DNA from 4 places in the Paenibacillus sp. FSL R7-0210 genome. Region 2 is predicted to be linked to each of the others. Evidence: riboswitches for the same ligand, from Rfam matches in the RefSeq annotation. Region 2 holds a riboswitch; each other region holds the start of a gene.

Region 1 (4,209 bases), 2.4 Mb from region 2:
GGCTCATTCTGTATGTACTTGAAGCTGGTATGGGCATGGGTGTGAATAAACCCCGGCAAAAGGAACAGACCCTCAAGGTCGATCACTGTTGTTGCGGAGTCATGCCCGATTCTCCCGTTAATGTCACTATACTGTGTTATGGTGCCGAAACGGCCATTAACAATCTCAATGCTTGCATGATGCAGCGGCTGCTGTCCGGTTCCATCGATTACAGTTCCGTTCGTCAGCAAGATGCGCTCATTTCCCATGATAGAAGCGTCCCCTCAGTTAAGGTAGTTGTCGTTCCCCACAAAGTATAGGACATTCCCCCTAGCGGATATAGATAATATTCTTTTTGGAAACGTTCGTTGCTTACCGTACTACCGTTCCGATATAGGCACCGTTGAATGAAGATTGGCTGTTTGGGCGGCTGCCAAGTGTGGTAAGTAACATAACGTACAGTCAAGCAGGCACACTGCCTGTGCATAAACACCAGACCTTAAGCCATGCTAACATGATTAATCAACAATACTGTGGACAGCGAAAGGAGAATGGATTATGCCAGACACTAACAAACAACCTGTCAAAACTCTGCCCCCGCAGGTACAGGATCAGCGCCCGGGAATTGAGAGTGAGATGAACCCGCTCCCGGAGTTTGAGACACCTGCGTACAAGGCAGCAGGCAAGCTGCTGGGCAAGGCCGCGCTCATTACCGGAGGCGACAGCGGGATCGGGCGTGCGGTTGCCGTGCATTTTGCCAAGGAGGGCGCGGATGTGGTGATCTCCTACTTGAACGAGCATGAGGATGCGGAAGAGACCAAGCGCCAGGTGGAGCAGGAGGGCAGAACGTGTATTCTGATCGCCGGGGATATCGGGGACGAATGCTTCTGTCAGAGCTTGATTCGCCAAACCGTTGAAGGACTCGGCAAGCTTGACATCCTGATTAACAATGCGGCGGAGCAGCATCCGCAGGACCATATTGAGGACATTACAGCGGAGCAGCTGGAGCGTACGTTCCGGACGAATATTTTCTCCATGTTCTACCTGACGAAGGCAGCTATGCCTCATCTTAAAAAAGGCGCTACGATCATTAACACGACCTCCATCACGGCGTATCGCGGCAGCCCGCAGCTGCTGGACTATTCGTCCACCAAAGGAGCCATTCTCAGCTTCACCCGTTCGCTGTCAATGAATCTGGCCGATAAGGGCATCCGCGTGAACGCGGTAGCGCCCGGACCGATCTGGACCCCGCTGATTCCGTCCACCTTTGACGCGAAGAAGGTCAGTGAGTTCGGCGGCACCCAGCCGATGAAGCGCCCGGGGCAGCCTGAAGAGCTGGCACCGGCGTATGTATACCTGGCCTCGGACGATTCCTCCTATGTGAGCGGACAGGTGATGCATGTGAACGGCGGCGAGGTTGTCAACGGATAATGGGTGCAGAATAAGATCTGGATGCAGATTTGTGTGCAACATATAAATTTTATTTTAAAAAAGCCTAACCGCTTGCCGGCAGGCTTTTTTTCTGCGCTTGTAACTATTACAATATATTTCCGTCTATTTAGATAATTTGATATGAAAAGGGGATAGGGATGCTTAGAAAAAAAGGATTCATTCTATCTGCAGCGGGGATTTTAATTTTTCTGGTAGTGTTCATTTATTGGACTCCTTTTGCAGGGAGAGTTGTGGAAAACACAAGATTGGAAGGATATGCAAAAAGCATTGGGATTAGAATTACACAGGAATCGCCGCCGCTACCCCTTGTTACTTCCGGGAAAACCCAAATTCCGGTTACCCAAGGCAGCTATTGCTGGGGAAAATTAGGATGTGCAGATTATACAGGAGGACAATCCTTGGTACAGGGGGTTACTCCCACTGTTATAGCCCCTGAGGGGGGGATCGATGTTGCTTTTACTTATAAACCGGCACCCGGCGGGTTAACCGTTCAGCAATTTGTCGATGATAAAGAAGTGCAAATTCCATTGAAGAACGGCTCTTTTAATGCTCCAAAAGAACAAGGCGTTTATTACTACGGCATATCAGCATTCTGGACATCCGAGGATGGTAAATTTTCAGAAGGGAGTTCATCCGTGGCTTTTGTAATTGAAGTAAAATCTACGAAAGAATAGCTCTAACAGGAATTATATGCTAATATACAAAAAGCAAGGCCAAACAACCGCATAGAACGATCACTAGGGGAGCCGCAAGGCTGAGACGGGCGTATCTGCTCGGACCCTTTGAACCTGATCTGGGTTATACCAGCGTAGGGAAGTGGAGAACGAATATTGCAGCGGGGGTATACGGCTAATACCGGTATTCCTGTTTCTATTCCAGACTGCTTCCTTTACGGGGGCGGTCTTTTTTGTGTTGTGGAGAGGTGTAGTGTGAGCTGGGACAGACGGGAGGGGGAAAGGCGTTGCACGAAATTCATGTCATCTCAGACGGTCGGCTCCACCCTGAGAAGCTTGCGGAGCTGGCTGCGGCGGTACATCCCATGGTGGATTATATCCATCTCCGGGAAAAAGCCATGTCCGCCCGCGAACTGCTGGCGGCGGCGCAGCAGATGCTTCAGGCCGGGGTTCCGCCTTCGAAGCTGGTCATTAATGACCGGATCGATATTGCCTTGGCCGCTGGGGCAGGCGGTGTACAGTTGGCCTGGCATAGCCTTCCGCCAGCCGCAGCACGCGGGCTTGCACCGGGCCTGCGGATCGGCAGGTCGGTACACTCGCGGGAAGAGGCGGCGGAGGCTGGAAGGCGGGGAGCAGACTTCTGCCTCTACGGGCATGTTTTCCCGACGGCCTGTAAGCCCGGACAGCAGGCACGGGGACTTGCGCAACTGGCCGAGGCTGTCCGCTGGAGCCGCATCCCGCTGATTGCGCTTGGAGGGATTACCCCGGGTAATGCCGGAGCGGTGCTGGCCCAAGGGGCGGCTGGCATTGCTGTCATGTCGGGGATCTGCGGAGCCCCGGACCCGGTGGCAGCGGCCATGGCGTACAGGGAAGCGGTCCACAGGGACAGGGCAGCGGAGCTGGCTGAAGCGCTGGATATGGCTCAAACACAGGGCACAGCAGGAGGTGAACAGGCATGAATGTGACCGTTAACGGAAAGAGGCAAAGAATCGAAGAGAGCTGCCGGACACTGGAGGATCTGCTCTCCCGGCCCGAGTGGGCCGGTAAGCTGGTGATTGTCGAGCTGAATGGTGAGCTTGCTGGCAGAGAGGTTTACGGAGAAACACTGCTCAGTGAGGGGGACCGGGTGGAGCTGGTTCATTTTGTAGGCGGAGGCTGAACACGAAGACTTATCCCAGGAGGCGTTAACATGCAAGATCCATTGATGATTGGCGGAGTGACTCTAACCAGCAGACTGTTCATTGGTACCGGAAAATACAGCCGCAACACCCTCATTCCCGAGGTGATTACGCGATCAGGCTCACAGGTCATTACCGTTGCTCTGCGCCGGGTGGACCCGGAGAGCAGTGACAATATTGTCAGCCATATTCCTTCCCATATGACCTTACTGCCTAATACCTCCGGTGCGCGCACCGCAGAGGAAGCAGTACGGATTGCCCGGCTGGCGAGATCGGCGGGGCTGGGGAACTGGGTGAAGATTGAGGTCATCAACGACCAGAAATATCTGCTGCCGGATAATACCGAGACCATCCGGGCGACCGAGATCCTTGCAGCAGAGGGCTTCGTGGTGCTTCCGTATATGAGTCCTGACCTGTCCGCCGCCCTGCGGTTGAAGGCAGCGGGGGCTGCGGCCGTGATGCCGCTGGGAGCGCCGATCGGGTCCAACCGCGGACTGCAGACCAAGGAACTGATCCGGATTCTGATCTCCGAGACGAATCTGCCGGTGATCGTGGATGCCGGAATCGGCAGACCGTCCGAGGCGGCTGAGGCGATGGAGATGGGGGCCGCAGCGGTGCTGCTTAATACAGCGATTGCCACCGCCTCGGATCCGCTGCTGATGGCAGAAGCCTTCCGTGACGCGGTAGCCGCAGGGCGCAAGGCTTATCTCGCCGGACTGGGGCCTGTGGAAGAGACGGCGGCAGCCTCTTCACCGTTGACCGGGTTCTTGGCCTGACAGATGGAATAGGGAGGAGAGAACGGTTATGAGCTTTTATGAGACGATGACCCGGCTGGAGCAGCTGCCTTACGAAGCGTTATGGAGCCGGTATACGGCAGAGGATGTGAAGCGCGCGCTTCGTGCAGAGCGGGTCGATGAAGAGGGGCT
Region 2 (4,209 bases):
TTGAAAGAGCCGTTCGGTCGCTGGACCGCTTTCAATATGATAAGGCATTAAGAAATTTTCGCAAAGCTGTTGAATATGAGCCGGATAATCCGGTGAATCATTGCAATATGGCGGGTATATTATCTGAGATGGGCAATTATACCGCATCTAACGAGATTCTTATCCATGTTCTGGAGAAAATCGACCCCGCTATGACAGAATGCCATTTCTACATGGCTAATAACTTCGCCAATATGGAAAGCTTTGAAGAGGCGGAGCGCTCGCTGGTCACTTACTTGGAAGAGGATGCTAACGGCGAGTTCATGACCGAATCCGAAGAGCTGATGGAGCTGCTGCAATATGAGCTGAACCGGCCTGCTCCGCTGGTGCGTATCCGCAGCCGTGAGGGAGTCGTAGAGCATGACCGGGCGCGGAGTCTGCTGGAGGAGGGGAAGTTCCCTCAGGCTGTAGAGCTGCTGGAGGAGATCACTGCGGGTACCCCGGATTTTTTGGCTGCGCATAATAATCTGGCACTAGCTCATTTCTATATGGGCCGGTTCGCCAAGGCGAAGGAATGTCTGAATGAGGTGCTGAAGCAAGACCCCGGCAATCTGCACGCTCTGTGCAATATGGCCATCTTCCTGCAGTATGCAGGAGATAAGGAACAGCTTGAAACGCTGCTCGGTATGCTTGAAGCAACGGTGCCGTTCCATCAGGAGCATGTATTCAAAATGGCTACAACCATGGGTATCCTGGGCCGGCACGCTGCCGCTTACAGCCATTTCCGCCGTCTGCTGAAGGACGAGGAGGTCGCCGGAGACGCCGGGCTGTATCATTACTGTGCCGCGGCGGCAAGCAATAGCGGAAAACATGATGAGGCGCTGCGCTGCTGGAGACAGGCAGCCAAGCTGGACCCTGCTTCCGCTGTCCCGGCGTTCTTCCTGTCCCAGCTCCAGCAGGCCCGGGCAGAAGGACACCCTATGCCTGCTGTCAGCTATAACTATCAGCTGCCCTTCCAGGAGCAGCTGAAGCAGTGGAAGGGCAATACAGGCAGATTCACTGAAGAAGTGCGGAATAATCCGCTGCTGCGCGCCTCGTTCTTCTGGGCGCTGCGCTACGGCGATTCCGCTACGAAGCTTCAGGTGACCGAGGCTCTCCGCTGGATTGAGGACGAGGAGATGTCCGAGGTACTGCGCGGAGTTCTGGAGCAGGAGCCGCTGCAGGAGGACCGCCTGCAGGAGGCGGCATTGTTCAGCCTTCAGCGGCTGATCGGGGAGAACCTGAATGAAGCCGGCGGCTCGCCCGGCGAAGAGCAGGAGCCTGCGGCTGCTCCCGGACCCAAGGGGATGCTGCCCGGAACCGGCGGCTTATCGCCGTCCACTACCCGTATTTGAAGCAATTGCTGTTGTAAGAACACCTACTTGTAAGGAGGCCAATGTAATGTACAAAACGATTGTAATCGGAACAGGCCCGGCCGGGCTGACAGCCGCGATTTATCTGGCGCGTGCGAACCTGAGCCCGCTGGTCATTGAAGGCTTGCAGCCGGGGGGACAACTGACAACGACGACAGAAGTGGAGAACTTTCCAGGCTTCCCTGAAGGGATTCTGGGTCCGGACCTGATGGACAATATGCGCAAGCAGGCGGAACGCTTCGGCGCTGAATTCAAGAATGGCTGGGTGGAGTCGGTGGACTTCTCACAGCGTCCGTTCAAGGTAACAGTGGACGGAATGGGTGTATTGGAAGCGGAGTCGGTTATTATTTCAACCGGGGCCTCTGCAAGATATCTGGGCATTCCGGGCGAGCAGGAGAATGTGGGACGCGGGGTCAGCACCTGTGCGACCTGTGACGGCTTCTTTTTCCGTAATAAAAAGATTGTCGTCGTCGGCGGCGGAGACTCCGCCATGGAGGAAGCCAGCTTCCTGACCCGCTTTGCATCCAGCGTAACGCTGGTTCACCGCCGTCCCGAGCTGCGGGCCTCGAAGATCATGCAGGACCGGGCGCGTGACAACAGCAAGGTAACCTGGGCCTTGAACCGCACACCGGTTGAAGTAACGGTAGGAGAGACCGGAGTGAAGGGCCTTACGGTGCTTAACAATGAGACAGGTCTGACAGAATTGGTGGAGGCAGACGGCGTGTTCGTAGCGATTGGACACACACCGAACACAGCCTTCTTGGGCGGGCAGATCAATACGGATGAGAATGGCTATATTGTGGTCAACCCGGGTACCACCGAGACCAACATCCCGGGTGTATTCGCCTGTGGCGATGTACAGGATACCCGTTACCGTCAAGCGATATCGGCAGCGGGAACCGGTTGTATGGCCGCTATGGATGCCGAGAAGTTCCTGGAAGGCACGATGGTGCACGACTGGAGCGAATCGCTAGACAAATAACGGGTTTACAAGAATTACCCATACAGGTAAAATGTATTTAATTAGATAAGATACCCACTAGGGGAGCCTGAATAGGCTGAGACGGGAAAATTGAATTTCCGGACCCTTGAACCTGATCTGGATCATACCAGCGTAGGAAAGTGGAGTCGGACCTTTTTTGAATACAGTCTTATTTGGCTGTTCCTTTAATAAAGCCGCTCCAGGTGGAGCGGCTTTTTGACTTGCAGGAATCTATAGATTCTTCAGCTCAATCTGCTGCGTGACCTCTTATCTGATGAGTGTACAGAGCGAAGAGGAGGAGATTGAAATGAAAGGAATGGGTAAAAACGAAGAGGTGGATCTTTCGGGATTCCCCGCAAGCCGTAAAGTGTATGTGGAGGGCTCACGCCCGGATATCCGGGTTCCGATGCGGGAGATCAGCCTCAGCAGAACCGAAGGCGTTGCCGGGGAAGAGGAAAATGCTCCGCTGCGTGTCTATGACACAAGCGGTATGTACACGGATGCCGCGGAGGAGATGGACATTCGGAGGGGGCTGCCGCCGCACCGTTCAAGCTGGATCGCGGAGCGTGGCGATTCGGAGGAGTACACCGGAAGAGCCGTCCGGCCGGAGGATAACGGAATCCGCAGAGAAGGGGCTGCCGCAGAAGCTTATCCAGGACTGTGCAGGAATCCGAGGCGGGCCTATGCAGGCGGCAATGTGACCCAGTTGCATTATGCAAGGCAAGGGATCATCACACCGGAAATGGAGTATATTGCGATCCGGGAGAATATCCGGCCGGAGTTCGTTAGGGATGAGGTGGCTGCGGGCCGTGCTATTATTCCGGCCAATATCAATCACCCGGAGAGTGAGCCGATGATTATCGGCCGTAACTTCCTGGTGAAGATCAATGCCAACATCGGAAATTCGGCGGTCACTTCTTCTATTGAAGAGGAGGTGGAGAAGATGCGGTGGGCGACCCGCTGGGGGGCTGATACCATCATGGATCTCTCCACCGGCTCTAAGATCCATACCACCCGGGAGTGGATTATCCGCAATTCTCCTGTGCCGGTCGGGACAGTGCCCATATACCAGGCGCTGGAGAAGGTGAACGGTATAGCTGAGGATTTAACCTGGGAGCTCTATCGCGACACGCTGATTGAGCAGGCGGAGCAGGGGGTGGATTACTTCACCATTCATGCCGGGGTGCTGCGGCGCTATATTCCGCTCACTGCCCGGAGAATGACAGGCATTGTATCCCGGGGCGGATCGATTATGGCTGCCTGGTGCCTGGCCCATCAGCAGGAGAACTTCCTGTACACACACTTCGAAGACATCTGTGAGATTATGAAGACGTATGATGTGGCCTTCTCGCTGGGGGATGGCCTGCGTCCCGGCTCTATCGCTGATGCCAATGACGAAGCTCAGTTCGCCGAGCTGGAGACGCTGGGAGAGCTGACGGCGCTTGCCTGGAAGCACGATGTTCAGGTTATGGTAGAAGGTCCGGGCCATGTGCCAATGCACAAGATCAAGGAGAATATGGACAAGCAGCTTGAGATTTGCCACGAAGCCCCTTTCTACACCCTCGGTCCGCTAACTACGGATATTGCACCCGGCTATGATCACATCACGTCGGCCATCGGGGCAGCGATAATCGGGGGGCTTGGAACGGCAATGCTGTGTTACGTTACACCTAAGGAGCATTTAGGCCTGCCTGACAAGAATGATGTGCGCGAAGGAGTCATTACCTACAAAATTGCTGCACATGCCGCAGACCTCGCCAAGGGACATCCGGGTGCGCAGGACCGGGACAACGCGCTGTCCAAGGCGCGGTTCGAGTTCCGCTGGCGCGACCAGTT
Region 3 (4,209 bases), 330 kb from region 2:
ATCAGGATGATTTTGGGCAGCAGGCCGAAGCCGAACCAGATAATCAGCAGCGGGGCAAGCGCAATGGAGGGCACATTCTGGCTGAGAATCAGCAGCGGATAGAGCGCTCGCTTGACCCAGGGCAGCAGATGCAGCAGCAAGGCGGTGAGCAGGCCGATGCCTGTGCCGACCGGGAAGCCGATCAGGGTCAGCCGCAGCGTGGCGGCGGTGTGCTCCCAGATCCCGGAGGCGTTAATCTTCGTCTCACGCGCGATATCCGCGGGGCTGGGCAGCTGGTAAGCCGGGATATCGAACAGCATGACCGATAGCTGCCATATCCCGACAAAAAAGAGGACCGCCACAAAGGGCGGCCACACTAGCTTCCAGGTGCTTCTCACGGCCGGTATTTCTCCGTCAGCTTCTCCATGCTGATGCCGCCCGGATTATGGGCGATCTTGATCTGTGAGATGACACTAGGACTGCCGGAAGCGATCAGCGCCTCATGCATATCACGCACAATATCCAGCAGCTCGGACAGCTCGCCTTCCATCGTGGTCTCCAGCGGATTCACCTGATGCTTCACGCCTGACTTTTGAATCACCTCTATAGCCTTGTCCACGTAAGGGATGGAATCCTCGTTGTTCGGTGTCTTGGGAATTACCTGAATGCTAAGCAGTGTGTTAGCCATGATCAATCATTCCTTTCAAGTTAAGTATAAGATTCCCGGCATGCGGGTTCATTATGATTCCGGCAAAAATTCATTCGTAAACGTACTCTCCGCATCCAGCGGCTTATCCAGCAGCTTCAGGCCGTACATCCAGTCGGCGTAATTCTTCCAGATCTCAAGCTTCTGCTCACCCCAGCGCGGGGCGTCGTCCTTGTATTTCGGGCTAAGCCATTTCTGGCTGGCCAGCACCAGCTTGGGGTCCAGATCAGGTACAGCATCCGACAGTACCGTCGCGGCTTCTTCCGGGTTATCGATAGCGTACTGATAACCCTTGGACGTAGCCTTAAGGAAGGCCTTCACCACTTCAGGATGCTCGGCGATCTCCTTCTCGCTGGTGGTCAGCACCGGTGTGTAGTAATCAAGCTGCGGCGCATAATCCTTAAGATAGAGCATATCCAGCGGCTCCCCGCGCAGTTCGGCTTCCACACCGGTCCAGGCGTAGAAGATCCAGGCGAAGTCAATATCCCGCTTCACAGCTGTGAAAAAGTCCGCTTCGCCGATATTCACCAGCTTCACCTTGGAGACATCCCCGCCTTCGGGGTCCATAATGGCTTTCATGGCAGCCTGCTCCGCAGGGGAGCCCCAGCCTCCGTACGTTTTGCCTTCAAAATCCTTCGGCGTCTTAATATTGCGGTCCTTCGGAGCCGCAAAGCCCGAGGTATTATGCTGAATGATTGCAGCAATCGACACCAGCGGCACATCCTGCAGGCGGGCCAGGGTCAGCGCCTCCTGGGCGCTGATGCCGAACTGGGCTTCGCCGGAAGTGACCATTGTATCCGACCCGGCAGCGCCTGGCTGTACAATCTGTACGTCAAGACCTTCCTCCGCGTAATAGCCCAGCTCCTTGGCTGCATACAGGCCGGTATGATTCGTGTTCGGCGTCCAGTCCAGGGCAATCTTGACCGGAGTCAGCGCCTTAGGTGCATCTGTGGGTGCGGCTGCGGTTGCATCAGGTGCAGCCGTACTGTTCCCGGCAGCAGGTGCGCTGGCCCCCGCATTGCCGCTGTTGTTCCCGCCGCCACATCCCGCGACCGTGAGAACCAGCATGGAACTGAGCAGCAGCATTACTGTTTTTTTGACTCCCATTTCTCTTTTTCTCTCCTTCCAGCAACCCCTGGTCTTCAGAGCTTACAGAAACCCTATTCCTGTACATCCATATAATCAAAAAAGCGTCCCGAAGATCGGGACGCCAGTTACTTGCGTGAGGGGAATTCAGCTTCAGTACCGCTTAAGGCACTGTGCCGAATGAAGATTCCTACGCTGGCATTATCCAGATCAGGTATAAGGGTCAGTATCTTGTGGGATACAATCTCAGCCGGCCAATTCCAGCACCCCTGGTTCTATAAAGTTCACGGGTATTGCTATGTTCTTACGGTGTATTATAGACGGCAGCTTCGACATTGTCCACCCTCTGTGTCTTAATCCCTCGTATAATGCCGCTTCTTGCGGCGGCTGCGGATGCCGTTCCAGATCTCTCTCAGCGTTAAGCCGACACTGACGGTGATCCCTGAGAAGGTCAGGAACAGAGCCAGATACTCGAACGCGGAGTACTCCAGCATTTTGCTCCAGTCAATCTGGCCCTTCAGATCCTCGATGACCTGATTCATCCCGTAAATTCCGCTGATAACCGTAAATACGGTGAGCACCATCAGGAGCGTATCCCGCCGTTTGGCCTGGAATTTGTCCTGGTACTGGAACAGGTCATTCAGGGTCATTTTCACCTCATCGAACAGCGCATCATTGCCATATACCTTACGCAGCTGAAAAAAAATCTCCCGCCCCTGCGACTGTGAAATCAGCTCCAGGAAGTAGAATTTGGCCGAGAATTTGTTGATCAGGAAGATCAGATTCTCGATCTCGTCGTTGTCGTGGTTGATGCGCAGCCGGGAGTGGAGGTTGGCGAGCTTCAGCAGCACGATTTTATGAAAAATACTCAGCAGCATTCCGTAATAATACTCTCCGTACATCTGGCTGATCAGGCCTGCGGCAATCTCCGGCTTCGCCCGGCTCACGCAGCAGAAGGTCTGCTCATTGGTCATATAGTAGGTGTCCGGCCCCCAGCGGCTATAGCAATGCTCCCGGGTGTACTGCTTGATATAATCCGGATCACTTGCACTCATGTAGGGGCTGCCGTCGATGGTCAGACCATCCACCTGAGAGGCACGGTAGAGCATTTCGACACTGATCTCTTCCTCGTCCTCAGGGAGATTAACGCCGTAGAAGGCCTGCACCAGCATCCGTTCATCAACGAAGAAGGGCAGGGTCTCGAAATAATTGCCATTGGTCTCCGCAGGATCGAGATACGGCTCCAGCCCGGCTGCCAGATGCCTGAACACGAAGTCCTCCACCCGGGCAAAAGACTTCTTATGACAATGGATGAAGGTATGCTCATCCTGAACGCTTACATCCTCCAGGTTGCGGAAACGGTCGGCGAATTCGAGCACCATGCTGAAGGGGAGATTCTCTTCCTCAATAGCCACTCTTACCGTCAGGAAGCCCAGCTCGAACGGGCAGAGGAACACATCTGTCGACAGCACGCGGAAGGGAACCGTCTGAAAGGGCATTTGCAGCCCGCACAGCAGATCACTCACCCGGGAAAAGCGGCGGAAGGAATCCCTGTCCTTCTCATGCGGAAACAAGACATGGGCGGCAAAAGGAAGATAGCTGCGCTCCATTTTCTCATGGGATACACAGTGGTTCTCTCCGTAATAGGCATGCTCCAGTTCCTTGTTCTCAAGAAAAAAACGCGTAAATCCATCCTTCTGTAAACTCTCAATCAGCTCTTCATCGACCTCGGCCTTGATGGAGAAGGGGAAAATGAATTGCAGCAAGGCGGTATGCAGAGTGGGCTCAGAATGCAGTTCAGCCATATGTGGGTTCCATCCTTATTCACAGAATATGGACCTTGTTGTATACAATTACCCGATTCTCCAGGCGGTTACGCTCAGCACGAATAACAGCGCGGCAAAAGCGGCCAAAAGTCCCGAGGTCTGGGCGATCTGCAGATGATCCATGGACCAGCCGGTCAGCAGCGGCAGCACCGCGCCGCCGATTCCGCCGGAGGCGATCATAATGCTCGGCGTGGATTCTTCCGCGCCGGGCAGCAGCTTGCTGGAGAAGACCAGCGCGATGGAGAAGATGCCGGACATGAACAGGCCAAGCAGCAGGATGATGGCAAAGGCGGCAAGCCGGTGACCGGCGAACGGGAAAATAATAAGCAGCAGCAAAGCGGCAAAGCAGCTGACGAGCACATAGATGCGGTAGGAGATCTTCTCGGCGATGACACCGGCGAACAGTCTGCCTGCCGACATGGCAAGCCAGAAGAAGGTCACCGTGAGCGCAGCCGCGGCCTCGCTCATGCCCAGCTTCGCGATGAAGATCGCCGGCATGAAATTCACCAGGCTCATCTCAGTGCCTACATAGAGAAAGAAGAACAGAATGAACAAGCCAAGCACCACCCATTGCTTGCCCTTGTAGGGCAAGGACAACCGTCTCGTAGTTCC
Region 4 (4,209 bases), 3.3 Mb from region 2:
GACTGTTCGTATTGGTGCAGCCTGCCAGGACGGGCAGCATACAGAGCAGCAGAGCAGACAGTAGAACGGTTGGCCTTGAAATCACATGGTGCAGATAACGGAAATAGCGGATAGTAGTCATGAATAACGTCCTCTTTTCTTCAGAATAATCTTCTCCAGTGCGGCGACAGCCAGAAACAGCAGGATACCGAGCACGGATAACAAGACAACAGCGGCGAACATCTTGGCACTCTGGAGATTCCCTGCCATTCTGCGGCTGAAATAGCCCAGCCCCTGGCTGCCTCCAAGCCATTCCCCAATGGTTGCACCGATCACACAGTACACAGCCGACAGCTTCAGTCCGGAGAAAAAAGAGGGCAGGGCCAGCGGAACGCCCACCTTCCCGAGAATCTGCCAGCGGTTCGCGCCATATGTCAGCAGCAGCTCCCGGTAGGCGTCCGTGTTCTTGGACAAGCCGTCATAGGTGCCGATGACCACCGGGAAGAAAGCAGTCAGGAAGACAACGGCGACCTTACTCCATAGGGTGTAGCCGAACCACATGATGAACAGGGGAGAGAGCGCGATCAGCGGAACCGTCTGGCTGATGATCAGCAGCGGGTACAGCGCCTTGGCCAGCGGACTGAACAGGTGCATGGCGATTCCCAGCAGGCAGCCGCAGACCACAGACAGTGCGAAGCCCGTGAGTACCTCAAGCAGTGTAGCCGGCAGATGCACCCCGAATAACAGGCGGCGTTCCTCCAGCAAGGCCTTGCAGACCGCAGACGGAGCCGGAAGAATGAAGGGAGGAACCAGGCCCAGCCGGGCTACAGTCTCCCAGACTGCAAGCGTCAGCAGGGCGAGCAGGGAAGCCGGACCGTAGTGCTGGAGCAATCTTCTAGGAGCGGCGGTTCTCATATAGCTTCAGCTCCAATTCCTGGCGCAGGGCGGCGAACTGCGGTAGATAGTTCAGACTGTGATGGCGCGGACGGGGGAGACCGGCTGGGAATTCCTGCATCCCGCCGCCGCCACTGCCCGTCATTAGATAGATTCTGTCACTGAGCAGCAGAGCCTCCTCCAGATCATGGGTGATGAACAGCACCGTCTTGTCCAACTCCGCCCATAACTCGAGCAGCCAGCGCTGCAGTGAGCGCTTGGTAATGGCATCGAGCGCCCCGAACGGCTCATCGAGCAGCAGCAGGTCATTCCCCGCCGCCACGGTGCGGAGGACCGCCACGCGCTGGCGCATCCCGCCGGACAGCTCCTGGGGATAAGCCCCTTCGGTTCCCTCTAGGCCGAAGCGTTGCAGCAGGGTAAGAATCTCGGCCACGGCGGCCGCTTTGGGACGGCTGCGCTTGAGTTCCCAGGGCAGCAGACAGTTGTCCAGCACGGTCCGCCAAGGCAGGAGAAGATCCTGCTGCGGCATGTAGGCCACACTGCCCAGCCTCTTCGCTGCTGTAGCGGACTCGGCTCCGTTCAGCGTAATCCTGCCGTTGTCCGGCTCCAGCAGGCCGGCGATGATTTTGAACAAGGTGCTTTTGCCGCATCCGCTTCCGCCTACGACAGAAATGAATTCGCCGCGCTGCACATTCATGGATAGCTCTGAGAAGACGGGTGTCCGGGACGAACCGGTCCCGAAAGCATAGGATAGATTGCTAATGTTGATCATAAGACTATGTACAAGCCTCCCCGGATTGAAATAGAACCTGCGAGGAGCACAAAAAAGCCCCATTCATTCCCGGAGGCAATGAATGGGGCGGAAGGTACAGTCGGCTGCGGCCCTGTGACGGGAACCACTGATACATTCTGCTCCACTTCCCTCCGCTGGTATGATCCAGATCAGGTTCAAAGGGTCCGGAGCTTAAGCTCCGTCTCAGTCGGCCGACTCCCCTAGTGAATTAACAGGTGTTATTGAATTCGTAATTGCTACTTAATATACCACAAATTCCCCTCTTGTAAAGAGCAGGCGGTCAGCGCTTCGCCAGACCGGTCACGAACAAGGTGACGATGCCCCGGGAGATGTCCAACTTGGAGGAGTGGTGCCGCTTTTGCTCATACAGGTACAGATCAGGGCTGAGAACAGAGATTAAGGCCGTGGCCGCAAAGGCAGGATCAATGTCAATAATCTCATCGCCCTCCGCAGCACGCTGCAGCAGCTCTGTCATCATCACCCCCAGCCGCTGAAAAAAAGGATGCTCAAACTGGGTCAGCTGCTTCTTACCTGTGAACTCGGCTTTGATCATATTCAGCAGCTCGGCATACTGCTCAATGAAATCGGCAATCTGCTCAATGCTGCTCTGCAGCTGAGCGAGAGCCGGAGCTTCACCGGCACTGGCAGCCACCTGCTGCTCCAGCCCGGACAGGAATTGATCTGCGCTGCCCTTCAGCAGTGCAGAACAGATCTCACCCTTGTCCGTGAAGCGGCGGTACAGGGAGCCTTGTCCTATGCCTGCCCGCTTGGCAATGCTGTACATGCTGACTGCCTCAAGTCCGCTCTCGGTGAACAACTGGCGTGCAGCTTCAAGAATCCGCTGTACATAAGGATCGGCGGACTCGGGCGGAGCGGATTCTTTGGCTTGCGGAGCTGAGCGCGGGAGCTGTGCAGCATCGGTGTCTGGCTTTTTCATGAGAACCCCTTTCAGAAATAAATCAGCGATTTACAGAAAAATAAATAAAAGAATTGACACAACGGACAATTGTCCGTAGACTATGAATTGCACTTACGGACAGTTGTCCGTTCACTCATTATATAGAACAATCTGCCCGCAGGTCAATGTAGAACGCGGACAGCTCAGGAGGAGAAGAGACATGGATCAGACCTTGAAGCAGGAAGCCGATTTCCGGCTGTCCAGCATTCTGGTTCCGCTGCTGGCCATTATTGCCGGAGTATTTATGGTTGTGCTGGACAGTACGGCGATGAATGTAGCCTTGTCCAGGCTGGTGGTGGATTTCAAGACGGACCTGCATACGCTGCAGTGGGTAGTTACCGGATATATGCTGGCTCAGGCTTCAGTTATTCCGCTGTCAGGCTGGCTGTCTGACCGGTTCGGGGCCAAGACGGTCTTCCTGACGGCGGTAATTGTGTTTACGATAGGCTCGATTCTGTGCGCTACACCAAGCAGCGCCGAATGGCTGATTGTGTTCCGGGTCATTCAGGGACTTGGCGGCGGCTGTGTGCTCCCTGTCGGGATGGCCTATGTGTACAGACTGGCTCCCAAAAGTAAGGTTGGCGTTGTCATGGGGATTATGGGCATTCCCGTCCTGTTCGCACCCGCTATTGGTCCGGTATTGTCGGGCTGGCTGGTTGAATACCATTCCTGGCGCTGGATCTTCCTCATTAATATTCCGATTGGCATCATTGCTGTGCTGATCGGACTGCGCAAGCTGCCGAATGCGGCGAAGAACAGCGTGCCCGGCATGGATAAGCTCGGTATGGTTCTTGGCCCGCTGGCGTTTGCTTCGCTCACTTACGGGGTCAGCCAGGGCGCGCAGAGCTGGACCTCTGAGAAGACGCTGATCGGGCTGCTGCTGGGCGCTGTGGCGCTGATCGCTTTTGTCATCGCTGAACTGCGCTCCAAGACACCGCTGCTGGAGCTGCGGATTCTGAAATCCGTTGATTTCACGACAGGGATCATCGTGCAGTGGATTGCCCAGTTCGGCTTATATGGCGCGTTATTCCTGCTCCCGCAATTTCTGCAGCAGGCCCGCGGCTTCGGCGCATTTGATACCGGCCTGACGCTGCTGCCGCAAGCGATCGCTTCCGGGCTGATGATGCCAATTGCCGGAATACTGTTCGACCGGATCGGTGTGCGCTGGCTCGTGGTCTGCGGTCTCAGTCTGGTCTCCGGTGCGTTATTCCAGTATTCCCATGTGGATCTTACCACGCAGAGCCGCGACCTGATCCTTCCGCTGATCATGTGCGGGGCCGGAATGGGTATGATGATGATGCCGATGAATACGCATCTGCTCAACAAGGCGCCAAGCCATCTGGTGAACCGGGTAACCTCGCTGACGAATTCGATGCAGCAGGTGATTACCTCGCTGGCCGTCTCGACGCTGGTTACGATTCTGACGGCAAGAACAACGGCGCGCGGTACCGAGATGCAGGAGGCCGCTGCCGCTGCCGGAAAGAGTACCGCAGGCGCTTCGCAGGATGCCTTGCTGCTGGCTAAGCAGACGGTATTGTCGCAGGGCTTCGCGGACACGTTCCACATTATGATGTTTGTCGCGCTT

What was found. Region 2 has a riboswitch for thiamine pyrophosphate ahead of thiC (phosphomethylpyrimidine synthase ThiC). Riboswitches for the same ligand answer to the same signal wherever they lie in the genome.
Region 1: another riboswitch for thiamine pyrophosphate. It lies ahead of MKY64_RS16995 (thiamine phosphate synthase); the one in region 2 lies ahead of thiC (phosphomethylpyrimidine synthase ThiC).
Region 3: another riboswitch for thiamine pyrophosphate. It lies ahead of MKY64_RS25240 (ABC transporter substrate-binding protein); the one in region 2 lies ahead of thiC (phosphomethylpyrimidine synthase ThiC).
Region 4: another riboswitch for thiamine pyrophosphate. It lies ahead of MKY64_RS12925 (ABC transporter ATP-binding protein); the one in region 2 lies ahead of thiC (phosphomethylpyrimidine synthase ThiC).

Annotation. Positions count from the first base shown of each region.
Region 1 covers NZ_JBBPAR010000001.1:3,955,538-3,959,746, reverse strand. The annotation lists gene MKY64_RS17010 (amidohydrolase family protein) at 1-248, opposite strand, end outside; gene MKY64_RS17005 (SDR family oxidoreductase) at 538-1,410, shown strand; gene MKY64_RS17000 (hypothetical protein) at 1,569-2,105, shown strand; TPP riboswitch at 2,161-2,263, shown strand; gene MKY64_RS16995 (thiamine phosphate synthase) at 2,393-3,064, shown strand; gene thiS (sulfur carrier protein ThiS) at 3,061-3,264, shown strand; gene MKY64_RS16985 (thiazole synthase) at 3,295-4,059, shown strand; gene thiH (2-iminoacetate synthase ThiH) at 4,088-4,209, shown strand, end outside.
Region 2 covers NZ_JBBPAR010000001.1:6,310,142-6,314,350, reverse strand. The annotation lists gene MKY64_RS26600 (tetratricopeptide repeat protein) at 1-1,373, shown strand, start outside; gene trxB (thioredoxin-disulfide reductase) at 1,420-2,373, shown strand; TPP riboswitch at 2,423-2,529, shown strand; gene thiC (phosphomethylpyrimidine synthase ThiC) at 2,681-4,209, shown strand, end outside.
Region 3 covers NZ_JBBPAR010000001.1:5,978,289-5,982,497, reverse strand. The annotation lists gene MKY64_RS25250 (ABC transporter permease) at 1-377, opposite strand, end outside; gene MKY64_RS25245 (thiamine-binding protein) at 374-667, opposite strand; gene MKY64_RS25240 (ABC transporter substrate-binding protein) at 719-1,792, opposite strand; TPP riboswitch at 1,942-2,052, opposite strand; gene MKY64_RS25235 (hypothetical protein) at 2,125-3,576, opposite strand; gene MKY64_RS25230 (MFS transporter) at 3,625-4,209, opposite strand, start outside.
Region 4 covers NZ_JBBPAR010000001.1:2,966,587-2,970,795, reverse strand. The annotation lists gene MKY64_RS12935 (ABC transporter substrate-binding protein) at 1-121, opposite strand, end outside; gene MKY64_RS12930 (ABC transporter permease) at 118-894, opposite strand; gene MKY64_RS12925 (ABC transporter ATP-binding protein) at 875-1,645, opposite strand; TPP riboswitch at 1,776-1,878, opposite strand; gene MKY64_RS12920 (TetR/AcrR family transcriptional regulator) at 1,947-2,603, opposite strand; gene MKY64_RS12915 (DHA2 family efflux MFS transporter permease subunit) at 2,785-4,209, shown strand, end outside.